2 regions of the Massilia sp. CCM 8734 genome follow, and region 2 is predicted to be linked to the other one. Evidence: predicted binding sites of a transcription regulator. Region 2 holds the regulator's gene; the other holds the start of a gene.
The links. The regulator sigma-54, encoded in region 2, starts transcription at its own class of promoters, with help from an activator protein. The targets are predictions, from matches to a motif close to TGGCANGNAANCTGCTTT.

Region 1 (5,199 bases), on a different contig from region 2:
GACGGTATCCATGACATCGGCGTGCAGCCGCTGCGACTGGCCCATGCCGTCGCGGATGGTCTTACCGCCGCCGAACTTGACTTCCTCGCCATGGATGGCGAAGTCGCGTTCGATCTCGATGAACAGGTCGGTATCGGCAAGGCGCAGTCGGTCGCCCGTGGTGGGGCCGAACATGTCGGCGTAGGCGCGGCGGCTGATCGAGGGCATCTCAATCTCCCCGGTGCGATGGCAGTTCGCCCATCACCAGGCCGTTAAAGCCGAACACCATCCGGTCGCCACCGAGCGCGACCAGTTCCACGGTGCGCCGCTGGCCCGGCTCGAAGCGCACCGCGGTGCCGGAAGCGATATTGAGCCGCATGCCGATTGCCGCACTGCGCGCGAAGTGCAGCGCGGTATTGACCTCGAAGAAGTGAAAGTGCGAGCCGACCTGGATTGGCCGGTCGCCGCTGTTGGCCACCACCACGGTGCGGGTGGCGCGGCCGGCGTTCAGTTCAATGTCGCCATCGGCAAGCAGGTATTGGCCAGGTATCATGCTCATCTCGCTCTCAGGGAATGGGGTTGTGGACGGTCACGAGCTTGCTGCCGTCCGGGAAAGTCGCCTCGACCTGGATATCGGGGATCATCTCGGCGATGCCGTCCATGACGTCGGCGCGCGTCAATATCGCGGCGCCTTCGGACATCAGCTGCGCCACCGTCTTGCCGTCGCGCGCGCCCTCCATGATGGCCGCGCTGATCAACGCCACGGCTTCCGGATAATTGAGTTTGAGGCCACGCGCCATGCGCCGTTCGGCCAGCAAGGCGGCGGTGAAGATCAGCAGTTTGTCTTTTTCGCGCGGGGTCAGGTCCATGGATTGTCGTCTCTCTTTTCAGGTGTTCCAGATGCGCGGCAGCGGCGCGGCGCACCCGAGCAGGTGCGGGCGCAACATCTGCCACACCCCGAACATGGCGCGACGCGCGCTTTCGCTGTCCTCGCCCAGGTAACGTGCAACAAAAACCGACTTGACCTGGGTGACGCCGAGCGACGGATCGAGCGCGCGCATGGCGTCGATCAGCGCGGCGCCGGCCGGCCGGCCCACGCCGACCAGGGTCGCGCACACGCTCGCGCCGTTCAGCCCAAGAGGGCTGTGCATGTGCGCGCCGCCGCCGCGCAGCGCGCCCTGCTCCCACCACAGCAGCTTGCCGCCACGGCGGATCTGCGTGTGCTGGGTGATGACGCCGCTGTCGAAAATCTCGCCCGAGGCGCGCCGGCCCAGGCACAGGATGTCGCAGCCGATGTAGCTGGCATCGAGCGCCAACTCGACCCGTTGTTCGAGCGCCACATGGGCGCCATTGAAGAAGATGGCTTCCTGCGGCATCCATTCGACGGCCGCGCCGGCCCCGGCGTCGATCGTCACATCCTGGCGCGAGACCTTGCCGTTGGCCCGGTACCACTTGGCGGCGCCGGGCGAGGTCAGGAACGCATGCGTGGCCCCCCCGGCGGACACGCTCACCGACAGCCGGTCGCCGCCCACCACGCCACCGGGCGGATGGACGATGATCGCGTGGCAGATACGCGCACCTTCCGGATACAGCGGCTTTTGCACCCGCAGCGGCCCGCTGTGGATGCGCTCCATCAGCCGCGTGGTGCCGGCATCGTCGGCGAAGCGCAGCCTCAGGCTCGCTTGCCATGCAGTGTGGGTCGGTTCGGTCGGGTGGCAATCTCGCATACCTTTGCAGGAGCAGGATGCGTGCCAGCGCACGCGGCACGTTCATGGTGCGGCGCGCCCACAGCGGGTGATCAGGCGCACCGCCACGGCGCGCACGCACTACTTTGGTGCGCTAGAACTTGACGCCCATCGACACCGCCAGCACGTCGCGGTCCACCTGCGTGTTGTAGATGCCGCCCCACACCGGCACATAGACCACTTCGGCGACATAACGCTTCAGGTATTCCATGCGCACGCCCATGTTCATGGTGCGCCGGCCTTCGTTGAGAATGAAGTCGTGCGACCAGCCCTTCACGTCGTGCTGCAATTGCGCCCATGCGTGCAGGTTCAGTCCCGGCCCCACCTGCGCCATGCGCGCGTCCATCCGAATGCGATAAGCATAGGCGGCCGGGCTCACATAGCCATCGGCGCTGCACTGGCGGGCGGCGTCGGTGGTGGTGACGGCGCAGGTTCCGTTGACTGGGCCGTTGCCATACTGGTCGGCGCGGCCGTAGCGCCGCACGGCGGGATCGGGCAATCCGGCGACCCGCTTGAGAACCACTTCGCCCAGGGTACTGAGGGCGACGCCGCCGATGCGCGGCCAATCCCGCTGCACGCCCGCTTGCAGCTGGAAGGTGCGGTAACGGTCGTAGGTGTGATACAGCGCGCCGGGCGCCAGCGCATCGACGTCCTTGCGCAGCAGCGATGGAAACGCCGGATTGAGCAAAGCCGGCAAGGTGCCGCCGGGAGGCAGTTGCAAGGGCTGGTTGGCGCGGTAGGCCAGCTCGCCGAACAGGCTCCCGTGCGCACGCCGGTGCGCCACGGTCAGCGCCGTCATGGCGATGTCGCCCACGTACTCGGTAAAGTAGCGCATATTCTTGCCATCCGGGTCGCCCGCGATCAGGCCCATGCCGGCGCGCTGCGCCTTGCGCACGCCCGGCAGCGGGGTGCGGCTGGTGTAGCGCGCATGATACAGGCCGACATCGATCGCCAGCGGCGCCGAGGTCCACGTCAGCGCCGCGCCGTACTGGCCATGGTCGTGCGGGACGGGATTGTCCATGCGCTTTACATAAGCGCCACGCGCCAGGCGCACCCGGTCGCTCACGGGCATCGGCCCGGCGAAAGCCTGGTTGCATCCTTGCGCCACGTAGTCGGTGCCCGACCAGAAGGTGCCGCACAGGTCCAGCGCGGACGGACGGAAGTGGGTCTGGTAAAAGCCCTCGACCCCGAATCCGCCGGCAGCCTGCGCGCGCGCGAACAGCATCGGCGCCGGTACCAGCGTTTCCTGCGGCACGGCGTCGGCACGCCGGCGCGCCGGGAAGTCGACTGCGTTGAGCGCAGCCAGGCCGCCCGGAAAGCCGCTGCGCTCCCCCCACGAGAGCGACTGCTGTCCGAAGCGCGTCAGCACGCGCACGTCGTCGACTTGGGTGTTGTGCGCAATGAACGCATCGCCCAGCGCCACGCCCGAAAAACGCGCCAGCCGCGCGCCGCCGGCATCGCCCAGCGGCTGGCCGGCGACGTAGCCGTTGATGCTGTTGCCCCACGCGTGCGCATGGTCGCTCAGGGCGAAGTCGTGCCACGCCTTGATGCGTACCAGCGCGCTGACATTGGCTTCAAAAGCGGCCAGCTCCACATAGCCTTTGAGCGCGCGCGTGACGGCGTCGCCGCGCCGGAAATTCAGGTTGGCGTCATCGCTGTTCTGGCCCGCGCTGGCAAGGCCGGACAATCCAAGCGCTTGCGCATTGTATGCAACGAGCATATGCGGGGCCGATGCCTCGGTACGGAAGCTGGCGCCGAAACTGAGCCGCCCGCTCACTTGCGTCTCCAGCCCGCACGCCGGCGCCGCGCTCGCCAAAGCGGCGACCGTGAAAGCGACGTGAACGTGCCGACGCCCGGTGCAATGCATGTTTGGCCTGTGGTAGGTTACGGTAAGCCGTCAGTGGCCGGTTTTTACTTTTGGCTACAACTCAAATTTACCACGCGCTACGAGCGCTTGTCACGCGTACTTACACACCCCACACATCGGCCTCGGTAAAGCCAAGTTCCGCGAAATCCTGCGCCCGGTCTTCGGCTTCGCCACGGCTGTAGAATTCATCGAGCTGCGGCGGTTCGACGGCCGTCCCGGCGAGCATCGCGTGGACCTGGCCACGGTGGTGGACCTGGTGCTGGAACAGATGCGCCAACAGGCGAGCGGGCGTGTCGAGCATGAGCCCGTGGTCACGCAGGATGCCGACGTCGCGCGCGAGCGTGCCCTCGTCGAGCCGGCGGCAGTAGGCGATCAGGCGCTGGTCGCTCAACTTTTGCGCGGCCCGCAAATCGGCGCACGCGGCGAATGGCTCTTCCGGCTCGAAGAAGGCGGCGCAATAGTCGGGATGCGGTGCGTCCCCACGCGCCGCCCGCTCCATGGCGTCGATGTAGAACCAGTCGACCGTCAGGTTGTGATTCAGGGTCTCTTTGATCGACGGGAAAAAACTGGTGCGCGTGGCGAGTTCGAATTCTTCCTGCGACAGCTCGGCGCATGCGCGCAACAGGCGGTGATTGGCCCAGGCGTTGTTGTAGGCCTGGGCGATCAGGTAGCGAAGAAATTGGTTCATGGTGTCAGTCGGTGAAAGTGAAGCCGGTCAGGCCGGTGGGCCATACAGCGCCTCGGCGCGCTGGAACAGTATCCACGACGTGGCGATGTATTTGTCGCCGCTGCGCGCCACATGGCCTTTGTGCGAATGGGTGAAGCCGGCCGGCGCGATGATCAAGCGGCCCTGGCGTGCCTCGATTTTGCGCCGCTGGTAGTAGAACTCCGTCTCGCCGCCGTCGTCCACGTCGTTCAGGTAGAACTGGAACAGCAGCGCGCGGTGCAGGCTCTCGCAACTGGCGTTCTGCGGATAGATCTCGGAATGCCAGTGATGATAGCCGCCGCTGGCCTGCACGTACTTTTGCACGTTGACCTGGCCGGCGCGGTACATCATGCGCATCAGCTCATCGATGTGGGCGGTGCCGCACTCGTCGAAATTCTCCGGCGACAGCACCACCGGCTCGCCGGTGCCGGGGTGAATCACCTGCGGCGACAGCGCGCCGATGAGCATCATGCGGTATTTGTCCATGTAGGCGCACAGGTGCTCGCGCACGGCCTGCATCATGATGGCCGCCACGTCCTGCCATTCTTCGTGGGCCGAGATGGTCAGGTCGTAGCTGTCTTTCTTGCTGGTGTCGACGCCGTTGCCGGTCTTGCCGCGCACGACCTTGTCGCTGGCGTCGAAGCGCGCCATGACGGCGGCGCACTGCTCGCCGGTCAGCGCGTTCTCGTAAATCTCGATGAAGTCGTCCATCGTCGGTCCCCGGATCTGTTTTTTATAATATCGGCATAGTACACAAGGCGCGTCGCGGGGTCACTAGCCGGCTTACAGCGCGACGTTCCATGCAAGGCCGTGCGGAAGCACGCGCGGGCCGAACACAAAGTGCAGCACGCGGCGCCGGCCGTGCCCGAGCGCCTTGGACGACGCATGCAGCAGCAGCGGGC
Region 2 (5,199 bases):
GCCCAGAACCAGGCCGACCTGATGGGCGATGTCAAGGTGGTGCGGCCCGAGTCGCCCAACAACCGCGCGATGGAACTCAAGACCGAAGCACTGACCGTCTTTACCGACGAAGACCGCATGACGTCCGACCAGCCGGTCCAGGTCACGCTGGGCAATTCCACCATCAGGGGAACCGGCATGGAAGCGAACAACGCGACGCGCGAGCTCAAGTTCGCCAGCCGCGGGCAGATCGTGTATCCACCGAAAGCGGCGCGCGCAGCGCCAACCATCACAGGTAAACCACAATGAAAAAATTCCTAGCCATCGCCCTGCTGGGCCTGGCCGCGGCCACCGCGTCCGCCGAAAAGGCCGATTCCGCCAAGCAGGCGGTGATCACTTACGATTCCCTGGAGACCAATGAAGTGACCCAGGTGACGATCCTGACCGGGAACGTGGTCGTCACCAAGGGCACGCTGATTCTCAAGTCGGACCGCGCCGTCATCAAGGAGACGCCCGAAGGCGACATGTTCGTGACCCTGACCGCCAGCGCCGGCAAGGCTGCCACCTTCCGCCAGAAGCGCGACGGCGGGCCCGACCTGTGGATCGAAGGCCAGGCCCAGCGCATCGAATACGATGAACGCAACGACATGATGAAGCTGTTCTCGAACGCCAGGATCCGCCAGCTCGAAGGGCAGAAACCGACCAACGAAATCGAAAGCGAATTCATTTCCTACGACAGCCGCAAAGAGGTGTTCGTGGCGCGTAATGACGCCAGCGGCGTCAACAAGCCGGGCCAGGGTCGCGGCACCATGATCATCGCCCCGCGCAAGCCGCGCGCCGCGCCGGCCACGCCGGCGGCCGGCGCGCCGGCGGTGACGCCCGCACCAGCGCCGGCGCCCGCGCCGACCACCACGCCAGTTGCGGGAAATCCATGATCGAACCGAAAAATTGCGGCAGCACGCTGATCGTGCGCGGCCTGCAGAAAAGCTACGGCAAGCGCCTGGTCGTGCGCGACGTCTCGTTGCAGGTCGACTGCGGCGAAGTGGTCGGCCTGCTCGGCCCGAATGGCGCCGGCAAGACTACCTCGTTCTACATGATCGTCGGCCTGGTGCCGTCGGACGCGGGCACGATCGATATCAGCGGGGTCGATATTTCGAGCCTGCCGATTCACCGGCGCGCCGCGCTCGGCCTGTCGTACCTGCCGCAGGAAGCGTCGGTGTTCCGCAAGCTGACCGTGGAAGAAAACATCCGCGCCGTGCTGGAGCTGCAAAAGGTCGATGGCAAGTCGCTCACCAAGGCGCAGATCAACGAACGGTTGGATACCCTGCTGGCCGACCTGCAGATCGAAAAACTGCGCGAAAACCAGGCCATGTCGCTCTCGGGCGGCGAGCGGCGCCGGGTCGAGATCGCGCGCGCGCTGGCGACCAACCCGCGCTTCGTGCTGCTCGACGAACCGTTCGCCGGGGTCGATCCGATCGCCGTCATCGAGATCCAGCGCATCGTGCGCTTCCTCAAGCAGCGCGGCATCGGCGTCCTGATCACCGACCACAACGTGCGCGAAACGCTGGGTATCTGCGACCGCGCCTACATCATCAACCAGGGCGCGGTGCTCGCCTCCGGTCGTCCCGACGATATCATCGCGGATGAATCCGTGCGTCGGGTCTACCTGGGCGAACACTTCCGGATGTAGGCATGAAACAGTCCCTTCAACTACGCACTTCCCAGCACCTGGCCCTCACGCCCCAGTTGCAGCAGTCGATCCGGCTGCTGCAGTTGTCGACCCTGGAACTGCACCAGGAACTGGAACAGCTGTTGACCGACAATCCGCTGCTCGAACGGCTCGACGATCCGCTCGATCATTCGGTGCGCCTGTTGGGCGATGGCGCCATCAGCAGCACCTCGACGCCGACCGAAGCGACGCCCGAGCCGGGTGCGCAGGATGCGCCGGCGCCGAGCGAAGGCGAGAATTTCGAAGGCGGCGAAGCGGACAGCCCGTCCAGCAACGACAACGATGGCGAGTGGGGCGACCTCGGTCGCGCCAAGACGCCCGACGACGAGGATTCGCGCCCGCAGCTCGAAGCATCAAGCACCACCTTGCGCGAGCACCTGATGGAGCAGATGCGCGTGACCGTGCTCGAAGCGCGCGACCGGGCGCTGGTCGAACTGATCGTCGACGCCATCGACGACAACGGCTACCTGACCGAGTCGCTCGAAGAGATCCACGAGCGCATGCCGCCCGAGCTGGAGATCGAGATCGACGAACTGCGCACCGTGCTGGCGCTGCTGCAAAGTTTCGATCCGAGCGGGGTATGCGCGCGCAATGCGTCCGAATGCCTGGCGCTGCAGATCCGGCGCATGCCCGGCGTGCCGATGGTGACGCGGCGCATGGCGCTGACCATCGTCGAAAACCACCTGACCTGGTTCGCCCAGCGCGAATTCAACAAGCTGAAAAAAGCGCTCGATTGCGACGATGAAGACTTGCGCGAGGCGCAGACCGTGATCCGCCAGTGCAATCCGCATCCGGGCGCGGAGTTCGCGTCCGACGTGTCGGACTACGTGGTGCCGGACGTGATCGTGCGCAAGGCAAAAAACGGCTGGTCGGTGATGCTCAATAACGACGTGATGCCGCGCCTGCGCGTAAACAGCATGTACGCCGCGCTGCTCAAGCAGGGCAAGGGCGAAGGGCAGATGGGCGCGCAGCTGCAGGAAGCCAAATGGCTGATCAAGAACATGCGCCAGCGCTTCGACACCATCTTGCGGGTGGCCGAAGCGATCGTCGAACGCCAGCGCAATTTCTTCTCGCACGGCGCGGTGGCGATGCGACCGCTGGTGCTGCGCGAAATCGCCGACACGCTTGGCCTGCACGAGAGCACGATCTCGCGCGTGACCACGCAAAAGTACATGATGACGCCGCACGGCATGTTCGAGCTGAAGTATTTTTTCGGCAGCCACGTGGCCACCGAAGCGGGCGGCGAAGCGTCATCGACGGCGATCCGCGCGCTGATCGTGCAGCTGACCAGCGCCGAAGATCCGAAGAGCCCTCTGTCGGACAGCAAGATCGCCGACATGCTGGGCGAGCAGGGCATGGTGATTGCGCGCCGCACGGTCGCCAAGTACCGCGAAGCGCTCAAGATTCCGCCGGTCGCCCTGCGCAAGTGCCTGTGACCGGGCGGGCAGGTTTGCGCAGCGCTTACAAGAACTGCGGGTAGTCGCGCAAGAGCGACTGTTCCAGTTGGTCGACGTTGCCGAACAGGTCGAGCTCCCCGCCGTTCGAGATGCGTCGTCCCGCATCCCAGCTACGCCAGGCGCGCACGGTGTCGTCGCTTCTGTAAAGGGACATTCCGAGGCCGGCGTAGGCCGATGCCATTGCCGGATTGGCCTGCAGCGCCTTGGCGTACAACGCAGCTGCTTCGCGGTACCTACCCAACTCTTTGAGGTTATCGGCTTCAAACAGCATCAGGACGTGTTGCTTGCGTGTAGTGTGCTTGCGCAGTTCCTGCAGCGTGGCGAGCGTCGCTTCCAGTTCCGCCTTGGTCTCTTGTTTGCGCATCACCGCCGCAAGGCTGCTCAACTGCGGGTTGGCCTGGAACAGCGCCCGCTGCGCCGGCGTCGGCATGACCGGATCGCCCCCCCCGGAGAATACCCATTCGTTCATCCCCAGCATAGCGTCCAGCACGCGATTGTCGGCGAACGCCTGCGCGGTTTCGCGCTCGAACGCCTGCCTGGCCGCCGCTGTCGGCGGTGCTGCGCTGATGGCTCCCTTGTCGAGCACCTGGTCGATCTCGTCACCTTGCGGCGCGCGCAGCTTGTACGCGGCCAGACTGTAGCTGGCCGGTGCGCCTTGCTTGACGGCGCTGATCGTATAGGTACGCGTTTCGCTGTAGCCTTCGATCTGCTTGTGGTAGGTGACCAGGCTGGCCGGCAGGCGTGGTTGGGCGGAGAGGCGCGTCAGCACGCGCGGATGGGTACCGAAAGTGCGCAGGATGCGTGCGAACATGGCCGCGTCGCCGGCGCTGACGCTGGTTCCGCCGGCGCCGATACTGGCCAGGCGAAAGCCGTCGACAGCCAGCACCGTGGCGCCGCCTTCGGTCGATTCGGTCAGCGTGCGCGCCGCCACCTCGACCGACAGATTGTTTTCCAGCTCGATCAGGCCGTAGGTCGGCGTGAAGCTGCCTTTCTTTTTGACTGCGAGCAGGCGATAGGCGATGGTGTCGAACATCGAATAGGCCACGTAGCTGCGGCTTGGCTCGTCGATTTGATAGCGGCGCCGCGTGACCAGGTCGACAATCGTCGTTTCCTTCGCGTCTTGCACGGTCAGATAGCGTTCGCCCTGCGTGACCTTGAATTTATGCGTCTCGTTCGGTATGGGGACGCCGCCGCGCGTGGCGCCCGTGTAGTTGACGGCGACATGCAAGTCGAAGGTGATGGCGGCGCACGCCGGCGCGCCAGCGGCGCCCAGGGTGCCCAGCATCGCCAGGCGCAGCAGGGAAGTGGAGGTGTATCGCGTGAACATGGTTGGCCCGCTATGGTGGTGATAGACGGACCATTATAAGAGGAAGAGATTGTCGTAACGCTATCTTTTGGCGGTCAGCCGGCGGCTGCGCGCAGGGTAGCGCAGCTCTGTACCGCCGGTATCGGAGCGTCATTCTTCTTGCGTGCGGGCCGTCCGACGCCCTGCGTCGGTCGCCCTGCGCAAGTGCCTGTGACCGGGAGAGCAGGTTTGCGCTGCGCCTACACGAACTCCGGGTAGTTGCGCAAGAGCGTTTGCTCCAGTTGATCGACGTTGCCGAACAGGTCGAGCTCCCCACCGCTCGAGATGCGTCGTCCCGCATCCCAACTGCGCCAGGCGCGCATGGTATCCTCGTTTCTGTAAAGTGCCATTCCCAGGCTGGCGTAGGCCGACGCCATCGCCGGATTGGCCTGTAGCGCGCTGGCGTAGAGCGCAGCAGCTTCGCGATATTGGCCCAGCTCTTTGAGGTTGTCGGCTTCAAACAGCATCAGGACGTGTTGCTTGCGCGTGGTGTGCTTGCGCAGGTCCTGCAGCGTGGCGATGGCCGCTTCCAGTTCCGCCTTGGTATTTTTTTCGCCCATTGTCGCGCCCAGCCTGATCAACTCCGGGTCGGCCTCCACCAGCGCATGTTGCGCCGCCGTACGCGTTATCACATCGCCCCCCGAACATACCCATTCGTTCATCCCCAGCACGGCGTCCAGCAAGCGATT

Region 1: F2P46_RS01500 (urease accessory protein UreD) is a predicted target of sigma-54. The motif match lies at 1,716-1,733, and genes of this name have one in related genera.

The regions. Positions count from the first base shown of each region.
Region 1 covers NZ_WHJI01000001.1:329,318-334,516, reverse strand. Annotated here, with positions in the region: gene ureC (urease subunit alpha) at 1-207, opposite strand, end outside; gene F2P46_RS01510 (urease subunit beta) at 209-532, opposite strand; gene F2P46_RS01505 (urease subunit gamma) at 546-848, opposite strand; gene F2P46_RS01500 (urease accessory protein UreD) at 867-1,706, opposite strand; gene F2P46_RS01495 (DUF1302 family protein) at 1,819-3,591, opposite strand; gene F2P46_RS01490 (DinB family protein) at 3,692-4,279, opposite strand; gene F2P46_RS01485 (2OG-Fe(II) oxygenase) at 4,307-5,008, opposite strand; gene F2P46_RS01480 (phytanoyl-CoA dioxygenase family protein) at 5,081-5,199, opposite strand, start outside.
Region 2 covers NZ_WHJI01000012.1:8,885-14,083, forward strand. Annotated here, with positions in the region: gene lptC (LPS export ABC transporter periplasmic protein LptC) at 1-288, shown strand, start outside; gene lptA (lipopolysaccharide transport periplasmic protein LptA) at 285-914, shown strand; gene lptB (LPS export ABC transporter ATP-binding protein) at 911-1,669, shown strand; gene F2P46_RS13075 (RNA polymerase factor sigma-54) at 1,672-3,144, shown strand; gene F2P46_RS13080 (tetratricopeptide repeat protein) at 3,170-4,492, opposite strand; gene F2P46_RS13085 (hypothetical protein) at 4,711-5,199, opposite strand, start outside.